Regions from separate parts of the Kluyvera sp. CRP genome, predicted to be linked through region 1. Evidence: riboswitches for the same ligand, from Rfam matches in the RefSeq annotation. Region 1 holds a riboswitch; each other region holds the start of a gene.
What was found. A riboswitch is a leader RNA that binds a small molecule or an ion and turns the genes downstream of it on or off. The one in region 1 is predicted to bind thiamine pyrophosphate.
Positions count from the first base shown of each region.

Region 1 (4,186 bases):
TTTAGCGTTGATGCGCCTATTGTAACATGTCAGTCGTAATCAGCCCGACACATTGCCACAGTATCTTCGATCAGGCGACGCGCGACGGTGCCCGGCGGCGGTAGAAGCGGCAGATCGTCATAGCGATACCAGTTAGCGTTAAGCAGCTCTTTCGGATCGATGACGATATCGCCGCTGTCGTACTCCGCCATAAACGCCGTCATCAGCGACTGCGGGAACGGCCACGGCTGCGAAGTAATATAGCGCAGGTTTTTCACCTTAATGCCGCTCTCTTCCATCACCTCACGCGCGACCGCTTGCTCTAAGGTTTCCCCCACTTCGACAAAACCGGCCAGCACGGTATGCACGCCGTTGCGGTGGCGAACATGCTGGGCCAGCAGGATGGAATCCTCACGGCGGATCGCGACGATAATGCAAGGGGCAATTTGCGGATAGTAACGTTCGCGACAGTGGCTGCACAGCATCGCCCACTCGGTTTTACTCGGATGCATGGTGTGGCCGCAGTAGCCGCAGAACTTATGCGAGCGATAAAACTCAGCCAGCTGTACGCCGCGTCCGGCGAGTTGAAACAGCCCCACATCCTGGTCGAGCACCTGGCGCACGGTGCCCATATCATGGCGGCGTTGCTGCTGTACCAACCAGACAGGAGAGCCTTCCCACTCGCCAATCTGGAGTGCGCGCTGGCCCACAAGATCGAAATTTACCGCTTCGCCAATTGGTATTTCCCCACCGGGCAACCATAATTTTTGTTCGTGGCTGACGATCCACCAGCCGCGATCCGATTTTTCAATAATACGATCCATATCTCTTGCGCTACCTTTGCTTCACAGGCATGTTGTTAACATTATTATTACATAATGACGTGAGCAGATTTTAATCTTATCGATGCGGGGTCAACCTATGTTAAACCAGTTAGAAAGTCTAAAAGAGCGAATTCATGGACACCACAGACTGGTCGACCGTTGGCTGAATATTCGTAAGCACCTGCTCGTGGCTTACTACAATCTGGTTGGCCTTAAGCCTGGCAAAGAATCATTTATGCGTCTTAATGAAAAGGCGCTTGATGACTTTTGTCAGCGGCTGGTCGACTACCTTTCTGCCGGTCATTTCAGTATTTATGAACGTATTATCCATAAAATGGAAGGCAACAGTCCGCTTTTAAACGCCAGCAAAATCTGGCCGCTGCTGGACGCCAATACCCAACAAATTATGGACTACTACGACTCTGCGCTGGAGAACGCTATCGACCAGGATAACGTATATGCGTTTCAGCAGGCGTTGTCCGATATTGGTGAAGCGCTGGAAGCCCGTTTTCTATTAGAGGATCAGCTCATCATGCTGACCTTCGAGGCCCTCGGCCAGGATGAAATAAAACGCCCGGCTTGAGATTTGCCGCATTAACGAGTAGTTTACAATCATTACCTCTAAGATAGAGGTTACTTCTTGTCGGAGTGCCTGGTGCGCAAGCACGGGCTGAGACCGTTAATTCGGGATCCGCGGAACCTGATCAGGTTAAGACCTGCGAAGGGAACAAGAGTAATTCAGCTTTATGCTGCTGCCTTTACGGGCGGCGCACATCCATTACTCCATCCGTCGTCTGACAAGCCACGTCCTTACTTTTTTGGAATGAGCTATGTCTGTCACTACTAAACCATCACGCCGTGAACAACGCGCCCAGGCGCAACACTTTATCAATACGCTGGAAGGGACCGCCTTTCCTGAGTCAAAACGCATCTATATCACCGGCTCACAGCCGGATATCCGCATTCCGATGCGTGAAATTCAACTGAGCCCGACGCTCATCGGCGGCAGTAAAGACAACCCGCAGTTTGAAGAGAACGAAGCCGTGCCGGTGTACGACACCTCCGGCCCGTATGGCGATCCTGAGGTGGCGATTAACGTCCAGCAGGGTCTGGCGAAACTGCGCCAGCCGTGGATTGACGCACGTAACGATAGCGAAGAACTAGACGACCGTAGCTCGGCTTACACCAAAGAACGTCTGGCCGACGATGGCCTGGACGATCTGCGTTTTACCGGCCTGCTGACGCCGAAACGCGCCAAAGCGGGCAAGCGCGTCACCCAGTTACACTACGCCCGCCGGGGGATCGTCACTCCCGAAATGGAGTTCATCGCTATCCGTGAAAACATGGGCCGCGAGCGCATTAGCAGTGAAGTGCTGCGCCACCAGCATCCGGGGATGAGCTTTGGCGCGCGCCTGCCGGAAAACATCACCCCGGAATTCGTGCGTGATGAAGTCGCCGCGGGCCGCGCGATTATCCCTGCCAACATCAACCACCCGGAATCCGAGCCGATGATCATCGGTCGTAACTTCCTGGTGAAGGTTAACGCGAACATCGGCAACTCTGCCGTCACCTCCTCTATCGAAGAAGAGGTAGAAAAACTGGTGTGGGCGACGCGCTGGGGGGCGGATACAGTGATGGATCTCTCCACCGGCCGCTATATCCACGAAACCCGCGAATGGATCCTGCGTAACAGCCCGGTACCGATCGGCACCGTCCCGATCTACCAGGCGCTGGAGAAGGTCAACGGGATCGCCGAAGACCTTACCTGGGAAGCGTTCCGCGACACGCTGCTGGAGCAGGCTGAACAGGGCGTCGACTACTTCACCATTCACGCGGGCGTGCTGCTGCGCTACGTGCCGATGACCGCCAAACGCCTGACCGGGATTGTCTCGCGCGGCGGTTCGATCATGGCAAAGTGGTGTCTCTCCCATCACAAAGAGAACTTCCTGTTCGAACATTTCCGCGAGATTTGCGAAATCTGCGCCGCCTACGACGTTTCCCTGTCGCTGGGCGACGGCCTGCGCCCCGGCTCCATTCAGGACGCTAACGACGAAGCGCAGTTCTCCGAGCTGCATACGCTGGGCGAGCTGACCAAAATCGCCTGGGAATACGACGTGCAGGTGATGATTGAAGGCCCGGGCCACGTGCCGATGCATATGATTCAGCGCAACATGACCGAAGAGCTGGAGAGCTGCCACGAAGCGCCGTTCTACACCTTAGGGCCGTTGACCACCGATATCGCGCCGGGCTATGACCACTTCACCTCCGGCATTGGCGCCGCGATGATCGGCTGGTTTGGCTGCGCGATGCTGTGTTATGTGACGCCGAAAGAGCACCTCGGCCTGCCGAACAAAGAAGATGTGAAACAGGGGCTGATCACCTACAAAATTGCCGCCCACGCCGCTGACTTAGCGAAAGGCCATCCGGGCGCACAGATCCGCGATAACGCCATGTCGAAAGCGCGCTTCGAATTCCGCTGGGAAGACCAGTTTAACCTCGCGCTCGACCCGTTCACCGCCCGCGCTTATCACGATGAAACCCTGCCGCAGGAGTCCGGCAAGGTTGCCCACTTCTGCTCCATGTGCGGGCCGAAGTTCTGCTCGATGAAAATCAGCCAGGAGGTCCGCGACTACGCCGCCGCGCAAACCATTGAAGTGGGGATGGCGGATATGTCGGAAAACTTCCGCGCCAAAGGCGGCGAAATTTATCTCAAGCGGGAGGAAGCCTGATGTATCAGCCTGATTTCCCGACCGTGCCGTTCCGCCTCGGGCTTTACCCGGTGGTGGATAGCGTTGCATGGATTGAGCGTTTACTGGAGGCGGGCGTACGCACGATCCAACTGCGTATCAAAGATAAGCGCGATGAAGAGGTGGAAGCGGATGTTATCGCCGCCATCGAGCTGGGGCGTCGTTATGACGCCCGCCTGTTTATCAACGATTACTGGCGTCTGGCAATTAAGCACCGCGCTTACGGCGTGCATCTGGGCCAGGAAGACCTTGAAACCACCGACCTGAAAGCGATTCAGGCGGCGGGCTTACGCCTGGGCGTATCGACCCACGATGATATGGAGATAGACGTGGCGCTGGCCGCTAAGCCTTCTTATATCGCACTCGGCCACGTCTTCCCGACGCAAACCAAGCAAATGCCTTCCGCCCCGCAGGGGCTGGCGCAGTTGGCCAGTCATATTGAACGACTGGCGGATTACCCGACCGTCGCCATCGGCGGCATCAGCCTTGAACGCGCTCCGGCGGTACTGACGACCGGCGTCGGCAGCGTGGCTGTGGTTAGCGCCATTACCCAGGCGGCAGACTGGCGTGAAGCCACCGCGCAACTGCTGGCAATCGTGGGAGTCGGCGATGAATGACCGTGACTTTATGCGCTAC
Region 1 covers NZ_CP082841.1:795,186-799,371, forward strand. The annotation lists gene nudC (NAD(+) diphosphatase) at 30-803, opposite strand; gene K7B04_RS03630 (Rsd/AlgQ family anti-sigma factor) at 901-1,386, shown strand; TPP riboswitch at 1,438-1,547, shown strand; gene thiC (phosphomethylpyrimidine synthase ThiC) at 1,634-3,532, shown strand; gene thiE (thiamine phosphate synthase) at 3,532-4,167, shown strand; gene thiF (thiazole biosynthesis adenylyltransferase ThiF) at 4,160-4,186, shown strand, end outside.

Region 2 (4,186 bases), 1.5 Mb from region 1:
TTAATAAGCCCCGCGCGGCCCATATAGCAGTTCGCCAGCTGATAACGCACCAGGTCAATCGGGTTGTCGGTGGTCAATTTGCTGTATACACGATCGTCGGTATAACCAAAGTTCACCGCTTTATAGCCGCCGTTATTTTCGGCCATTTTTTGTTTGACGATATCCGCGCCGATGGTCGCCGCCAGATGGTTGGCCTGCCCGGTCAAGTCGGCGGAGACGTGATAGTCAACGCCGTCTTTCTTAAACGCAGGGTTGCGCAGGTAGGCCCACAGCACCGTCACCATCCCCAGCTCATGCGCGCGCTCGAAAGCGGCAGAGATCTCCTTAATCTGGCGGCGAGACTCTTCTGAACCAAAATAGATGGTCGCCCCTACAGCCACCGCGCCAAGGTTGAAAGCCTGCTCAACGCTGGCATACAGCGTTTGATCGAAAGTATTCGGATAGCTCAGCGTTTCATTGTGGTTGAGCTTCACGAGGAACGGAATGCGGTGTGCGTAGCGGCGCGAAACCGACGCCAGCACGCCGTAGGTTGAGGCCACGCAGTTACAGCCCGCCTCAATGGCCAGTTCGACGATGTTTTTCGGATCAAAATAGAGCGGGTTGGCGGCAAACGAGGCCCCGGCCGAATGCTCAACGCCCTGATCGACCGGCAGAATCGACAGGTAGCCCGTACCGGCTAAACGCCCGGTATTGTAGAGCGTCTGCATGTTTCTCAACACCGCAGGTGGGCGGTTGTTATCCACCATCACCCGGTCAACGTAGTCGTGGCCAGGCAGATAGAGCTGGTCGGCTGGAATGGTCATACAACGATGCTGTAAAAGGCTGTCGGCGTCTTTGCCAAGCAACTGCGCAATATCAGTCATAGCTATGCTCCCGTAAGCGCCGACATCATGTCGGCTGGATGTCCTGCTCAAGTTTTTTGAGCAGGATAAGCCTGGTACCGGGGGCGTAGAATGTCCAACTTTTGTCGGTTTTAACGCACAAGCTGCTGGCACGCAGACGGGACAGTTACCACCACTCGTGGAAATGGTGCACTGGGCCAATCCCCTCGCCCACTTCCAGCGTATCGGCCTGCGCCAGCGCTTTCGACAGCCAGGCTTTCGCCACCGGCACCGTTTCCTGCCAGCTGGCGTGACGTGGCCGCAACGCCGCCAGCGCCGCCGACAGCGTACAGCCGGTGCCATGGGTGTTTTTCGTCACCACCCGTGGCGCGGTAAACCGCGTTTCACCGTCGGCGGTAAACAGCCAGTCCGGGCTTTCGGCGTCGTCCAGATGGCCGCCTTTCATCAGCACCGCTTCACAGCCCAGCGCGCGCAGCGCGCGCCCTTGTTCCAGCATCTCGCGTTCGCTGCGGGCATGCGGCGCGTCAAGCAGCGCCGCCGCCTCCGGCAGGTTTGGCGTAATCAACGACACCTGCGGCAGCAGACGCTGACGCAGCGTCGTCACCGCCGATGCGCACAGCAGCGGGTCGCCGCTTTTCGCCAGCATCACCGTGTCGAGCACCACGTTCTGAATACGATAACGCGCCAGCCGCTCGGCCACAGCTTCAACAATATCGGTCTCGGCCAGCATGCCGATTTTGGTGGTATCAATGCGCACGTCGCTGAACACCGAGTCCAGCTGCGCGGCGACAAAATCGGGTTCAATGCGATAGACCGATTGCACCCCGCGGGTGTTTTGCGCCACCAGCGCGGTCATCACCGAACAACCGTAGGCACCCAGCGCGGAGAAGGTTTTCAGGTCTGCCTGAACGCCTGCGCCGCCGCTAGGGTCGGTACCGGCGATGGTTAAGGCGTTAATGCGCTTCATGCCGCCACCTCCGCATTCATCGCGTACAGCGCATCGAGGAAGGCAGGCATAAAGCTGCCCGGCCCGCGCCCCTCGGCGGCCTGCTGCCCGGCGAATTTCATCAGCGCGCAGGCGCCCGCCACATTTTCCAGACGGCTGCCCGACAGCGCGCAGCTGGCCGCCACCACCGCCGACAGCGCGCAGCCGGTGCCAACCACCCGCGTCATCAGCGGATCTCCGCCCTGCACTGCCAGCGTTTGCTGACCATCGGTGATGTAATCCACTTCTCCCGTCACCGCCACAATCGCGCCGCTTTCTCGCGCCAGCTTCTGTGCCGCTGGCAGCGCCGTCGCGGCCGTATCGGTGGTATCCACGCCGCGCCCGCCGTGGCTCTCGCCCGCCAGCGCCAAAATTTCAGAGGCATTTCCACGAATCGCCGCAGGCTGTAATGGCAGTAAGCCGCGGCAGAATTCACTGCGCAGCGTCAGTGCGCCAACGGCAACCGGATCGAGCGTCCAGGGCGTCTTCGCCGCATTCGCGCTTTCCACCGCCGCAAGCATCGCCTGCGCACGCGGCTGGGTTAAAGTGCCAACGTTTATCAATACCGCACTGGCTATGGCGGAAAACTGCGCGGCTTCACCGGCATCAATCACCATCGCGGGCGAGGCGCCAAGGGCTAACAATACGTTGGCGGTGAAAGTCTGCACGACATCGTTGGTCATACAGTGAACAAGGGGGGCATGCTGGTGAAGAATATGGGCAGTACGCGCGGATTGCGCGGGGTTTAGCAGGTTAACGTGCATGGTTTGCTCCTGCCATAACGCGAAGAAGCAATGACCAGGCGGTCTCTGACTTCCCTACGCTGGCATTATCCAGATCAGGTGGTACGGGTATTTCTCAGCCTTCACCAGGAAGGGCACCCCGAGTCGTTTAGCGGCGTGGCCGCTTTTTTGCAAGCGTAAGGGAAGTTTCTCGCTTAAGCAAGCCTCTTCCCCCGCGAGAAATCACGCTATAAACAGCAAGGTTATATCTAATAGTCGTTAAACTTTAATTAACACGCTCACGACAGGTAAAAAAAAGATAGCCATGACTTTCTTTCATACGAAACGAAAAACCAGATAGCCATAATTAAACCCGCGACGAAAGAAAAAATAAAAAAACAAAGAAAATCATTAGACTCGCTTTAGAACCAATCATAAAAACTGTTTTCTATAGGAATAATCCTTATCGATAAATGGTAGGATGAGTTCATCCAACCATTTGAATTAATTAAAAAATAACATTTAAACCTCACTACATTCACCACGTGAATCTATCAACAAAAATCATGATCCTAATCAATATTTATATAGTCAACTTACTGGATAGTTGCTTCGCGTTACAAAGAAAGCGGCAAACTTCTGCTTGCCTTAGTGATTGATAGTCAATGATAAAAATTATTCTTGCGTATGTGATCGTCTCCCTCGCGCTGGTAGCAACCGGGGCATTAGGGGCGGTGGTATATAGCAATGCAGTCTCCATAATCACGAACGACTGTTATCACTCATAACAATTAAAACCTGAAAATAATTTATAATTAACGGTCCCGAAAATATTACGGGGAGAACGTTAAACATTTATTCAGGTGACGTTCTGGTCTATATAAAAAATAAGGTTAATGATGAAAGCAAAAATAATGCTGTTAGCCGTTGTGGCAAGCTCGGCGATTCTTGCGGGTTGCTCTACCCCGGCACAGCGAATGGCGGCATGTGAGGCGCAAGGTATTTCTAAAGATACCTGCTATTTATCCGAACAAAACAGACAGCAAGGGATCAACAACGCGGCCATGACCGCGGCGTATGCCAACGCGGCCAACGCGACTCGCACTCACGACGCGGAACAACACGCGCAGGCGGCGCACGTCGCCGATCCCATGCGTGAAGCGACGCTCTCTTCTAATGTGCTAAAAGCAACGCTGTCTAACGGTTTCTTCTCGGCGACGATTAATGGCAAAAAAGCCGTTGTGAAGCGTATTAACGCCAATTTTTATGAAATTCGCGGAGCGGGCTATATTATTTCCGTCAGTATGAATGCAGACGGCATTGAAAGCGCATCGTGGAATAAGACCCATGGCCGTGAAAACGGCATGCTGACCGTCAAACAATAAAAATGGATACAGGGAGGTAGACGCCTCCCTTATTCTGTTGGCGCTACTCGGCGGCGTTCTCACGCAGCGCTTTAAGCAGCAGCGTAAAGCAGGACTCAATTAGCGGCGGCAGCGTCTGCGGCCCGCGCATTAGCGCCACCGTACGCGTCAGCGCTGGTTGCTGAAGCTGCGCTACCCGCAGCGTTGGGTCTTCAAGGTGGGTGGTGTAAAGCTGCGGCAAAATCGCCACCGCCAGCTGCGAGCGCACCAGCC
Region 2 covers NZ_CP082841.1:4,471,992-4,476,177, forward strand. The annotation lists gene fbaB (class I fructose-bisphosphate aldolase) at 1-863, opposite strand, end outside; gene thiD (bifunctional hydroxymethylpyrimidine kinase/phosphomethylpyrimidine kinase) at 1,009-1,809, opposite strand; gene thiM (hydroxyethylthiazole kinase) at 1,806-2,591, opposite strand; TPP riboswitch at 2,626-2,722, opposite strand; gene K7B04_RS21295 (hypothetical protein) at 3,449-3,934, shown strand; gene K7B04_RS21300 (LysR family transcriptional regulator) at 3,978-4,186, opposite strand, start outside.
Region 2: linked by a shared signal. The riboswitch ahead of thiM (hydroxyethylthiazole kinase) and the one ahead of thiC (phosphomethylpyrimidine synthase ThiC) in region 1 are both predicted to bind thiamine pyrophosphate.

Region 3 (4,186 bases), 560 kb from region 1:
AAAGATAAAACGGCAGCGTGCGGAAATTCTCGTTGCCGAATAACGCCACCACGCCGAAATCGCCGATCGACAGCACGCAGGCAAACGCCAGCGCTTGCGCCAGCGGTCTTTTGAGGGCGCGTAATTCAATTACCCGCAGGCGAGTAAACCCGCTAAGTCCCAGCGACTCGCAGAGAATGCTGTAGCGTGCAGTGATGTCGCGCATCGGCGTTTCCAGCACCTTCAGCGCGTAGGGTACCGCCATCAGCGCGTTGGTGAAGATGACAATCCCGTCGGCGGAGTCGGGCAGGCCGATGGTGTTATTAAGCAGCAGGAAGAAGCCGGTGGCCAGCACGATGCCCGGCATCGCGAGAATCAGCATCCCGCTCAGTTCCATCGTCTGACCGGCCAGCGGCTGGTTACGCGCCCGCAGCTCGCGACTGCTCCACAGCAGCATCATTGTGAGCGTCACGCTAAGCAGACCTGCGGCGAGAGCAATACGCAGCGACGTGCCCAGCGCCTGCCATAAAATCGGCTGGCTAAAGACGGAGAGCATCGACGGGTGAATGCCATCTACCACCACCGCCAGCAGCGGCGGCAGCAGTAACAGCAGGGTCAGGAAGATGAGTACACCATCGGCGATGCGGCTATGCCAGCGATCGTCCGGGTCACGCCAGCCTTGAATCTGGCTATTGCCCACCGCAATGGCCCGGCTCATACGCTGGCTAAGCAGCACCAGCGCCAGACAGCAGGTCATCTGAATCAACGCCAGCATTGCCGCTCGCGCCGGATCGTAATCAAAGTTCAGCGCCTGGTAGATCGCCAGCTCAATGGTGGTGGCGGAAGGCCCGCCGCCCAGCGACAGCACGGTGGCGAAGCTGGCGAAGCAGAGCATAAAAATCAGCGTGGCGATGGGCAGAATCTGTCGCCGCATCCAGGGCCATTCCACGTAGCGGAAGAACGGGTAGCCGCGCATTCCAAGCTGAGCGGCAAGCTGGCGCTGCTCGCCGGGGATTTGCTCCAGCGCTTGCAGCAGCAGACGGGTCGCCATCGGCATGTTGAAAAAGACGTGCGCCAGCAGAATGCCCTGCAGGCCGTAGGGGGAGAAATTCCACTGCCAGCCGAGCCAGGCATACAGTTGCGCCAGCCATCCCTGACGGCCATAGACGGTCAGAATGCCGAAGACGGCGACCAGCACCGGCAGGATGAGGGTCATCGCGCACAGGCGCAGCAACAGCTGACGGCCGGGGAAACGGCGTCGATAGAGCGCGCGGGCAAGGAAAATGGCGGGCAGCACCGATAACAGCGCAGAGAGAAACGCCTGCCAGAAGGAGAAGCGCACCACGTGCCACAGATAGCTATCGCCGAGCAGCGTTGACCACGACGTTTCGGGGGCGTTTAGCCACAGCGCCAGAAAAGCCGCCAGAGCGACGGCCACCATCAATGTGGTGGCCGTAAGCCCTGGGTAGAGCCAACCCGGAATTAGCGGCTGGCGGCGCGGAGCCATGTATTAATCCAGTTTTGACGTTCGCTGGCGACCTGCTGCGGCGTGAACTCAAGCGAGGTCTGCGGTTTCACCAGGCTGTTAAAACCTTCCGGCAGCGCAACCTGGGTTACCGGATACATCCAGTTGCCGGTCGGGATGGCGTTCTGGAAAGCTGGAGAGACCATAAATTGCAGGAATTTGTCCGCCAGTTTTTGCTGCTTGCTGGCCGCGGTTTTTGCCGCCACTTCGACTTGCAGGTAATGGCCTTCGGCAAACGGCGCCGCCGCGTAGTTGTCTTTCTTCTCTTCAATGATGTGATAGGCCGGGGAGGTGGTATAGCTCAGCACCAGGTCGCCTTCCCCTTTCAGGAACAGGCCGTAGGCTTCGCTCCAGCCTTTGGTAACGGTGACGGTCTTCGCCGCCAGTTTCTGCCAGGCTTCCGGCGCTTTATCGCCGTACACTTTCTGCATCCACAGCAGCAGGCCTAAGCCCGGCGTGCTGGTGCGCGGATCCTGGTAGATAACGCGCCATTTCTGCTCGCTCTCAACCAGCTCTTTCAGGCTTTTCGGCGGGTTTTTCAGCTTGTTTTTATCGTAGACGAAAGCGAAGTAGCCATAGTCGAATGGCACAAAGATGTCGTTGTTCCAGCCGCCCGGCACGTTGACGGCGCTGGCCGGAACGTTACTTTTGGCGAACAGTTTGGTGTCGGTCGCGGCCTGCAGCAGGTTGTTATCCAGCCCCAGCACGACGTCCGCTTTACTGTTTTTCCCTTCCATGCGCAGACGGTTGAGCAGCGAGACGCCATCTTCCAGCGCCACGAATTTCAACTCGCAGTCGCAGTCGGCTTCGAACGCTTTTTTCACCGCCGGGCCTGGGCCCCAATCGGCAGCAAAGGAGTCGTAGGTATAGACCGTCAGCACGGGTTTTGCGAACGCGGGCGCGGTAACCAGCACCAGCAGGGGGAGTAATTTCTTGAGCACTTTGCACCTCAGTAAATGGGTGGCAAAGGATTTTGAGTTAGCCTCAAATCCCTTCGCCGGGATTATCCGGATCAGGTTCGACGGGTCTCTCTCAGCCGCGCACGACGCACAGCACCCCGTTGAGAACGGCACATTGTAATGATTACGTGAATAAATCAAAAGCCCTACGGCTCCGGCGGTGCAAACCAGGCGGATTTAAAGTCAAACCAGCCCAGCGTATTCATCCGTACGCCGCGCATACTGCGCTGCCCCTGGAGCATCAGCCAGTGATGAATCAGCGGCACCACCGACTGATTAGCGAGCAACTGCTGGCACCAGTCGGCTTGCGGCAGGTTGCCCGCGCGCCAGCGCCGCGCGTCCTGTTCCCAGTCAATGGGGATACAATGGCGAATCATCGGCACTTCATACAGATAGGCGAACAGTGAAAAATCGAGCGGCAGCGTAAAGTTGGCGCTGTTAAGCCAGATATCGCTGACCACCTCGCCGCGGTGCCATTCGTCGTAGTCCACTTCCTGAATGTTGAGCTTGACCTGATGCTCCGCCAGCAGCGTTTCCATAATCTGGCCGATGGTCCGGTGCTCGACGTGATCCCGATAATAGGTGAGGGTGACGGACTCCAGCCCGGCCGGTTTCTCGCAGGCGCGGCTGCGCGCATGGTGCCAGCGCGGCAGCAGGCCGTAGGCGGGAAACCAGTGGCTCTGATGCTGCTCGCCCGCGCGGTAGAGCAGGTTGTTGGGATGAAACAGGTGGCTCAGCCACTGGCGTACCGTTGGGTTACGGCCCAATGTGCTCCGCGCATCGAACAGCAGGTAATAGCAGCCTTCTTCCAGCCGGCTTTCGACGGCTTTTTCACTTTCGGTAGAGCCTTCAAGCGTCAGGCCACCGTTTGGCGCTTCGCTGATTTCTGGCAGCACCCACACGTTAACCTCGTCAATCAACGCCCGGAAACCGAAATAGTCATCAAAGGCGAGGATCTTCAGTTGGTTAAGGTTATTGCGCGCGACCGAGTAGGGGCCGGTTCCTACCGGCATCCGCGAGAAATTAGGCAGCGTTTGCCATTCGCGCGGCAGAATCATCGCCGACACCTGGCTCAGCAGCCACGGCAGCCAGCGGTCAGGCTCGGCCAGATGCACGTCCAGCACCCATGCGGTAGGAGAGTGGATCTGCGTGATGTTGGAGAACAGCGGCAGCGTCATGCTGCGCTCCAGTGAGGCAATAACGTCTTCCATCTCCAGTTCGCGCCCATGATGGAAATGGATGCCGGGACGCAAATAAAAACGCCAGTGTAAGGGGGAAATTTCCTGCCAATGGTGAGCAATATCGGCTTCCAGTTCCCCATTTGCCTCATTTACCCGCGTTAAGGCGTTGAAAATCTGCCGGGCGATGTGGGTTTCCGAGCGGCGAAGCGCGGTGCCAGGCAGCAGGTTGTGCATCGGGCGATAGTAGAGCACCCGCAGAATGTGCCGACCCTGACGGAAGCTGCGCCCCAGATGCGAGACCAGCATCTGGCGTACTGCCGCTTTATCGCCGACCAGTTGCACCAGTTGATCGATGCGATCCTGCTCCAGCAGATCCTCCGCGCGCTGCTGCTGAAGCGCCAGCCCGGTATAGAGGAACGTGAGTCTGGAACGCTTGCCGCGCCCGGCTTCCGCTTCCCAGGTGAGCCAGCCCCGAGCCTCCATGGTGTTGAGTAATGTCCGCATATGACGACGTGAACAGCTCAGTAGCGCCGCCAGATCGT
Region 3 covers NZ_CP082841.1:240,035-244,220, reverse strand. The annotation lists gene thiP (thiamine/thiamine pyrophosphate ABC transporter permease ThiP) at 1-1,486, opposite strand, end outside; gene thiB (thiamine ABC transporter substrate binding subunit) at 1,462-2,445, opposite strand; TPP riboswitch at 2,476-2,574, opposite strand; gene sgrR (HTH-type transcriptional regulator SgrR) at 2,610-4,186, opposite strand, start outside.
Region 3: linked by a shared signal. The riboswitch ahead of thiB (thiamine ABC transporter substrate binding subunit) and the one ahead of thiC (phosphomethylpyrimidine synthase ThiC) in region 1 are both predicted to bind thiamine pyrophosphate.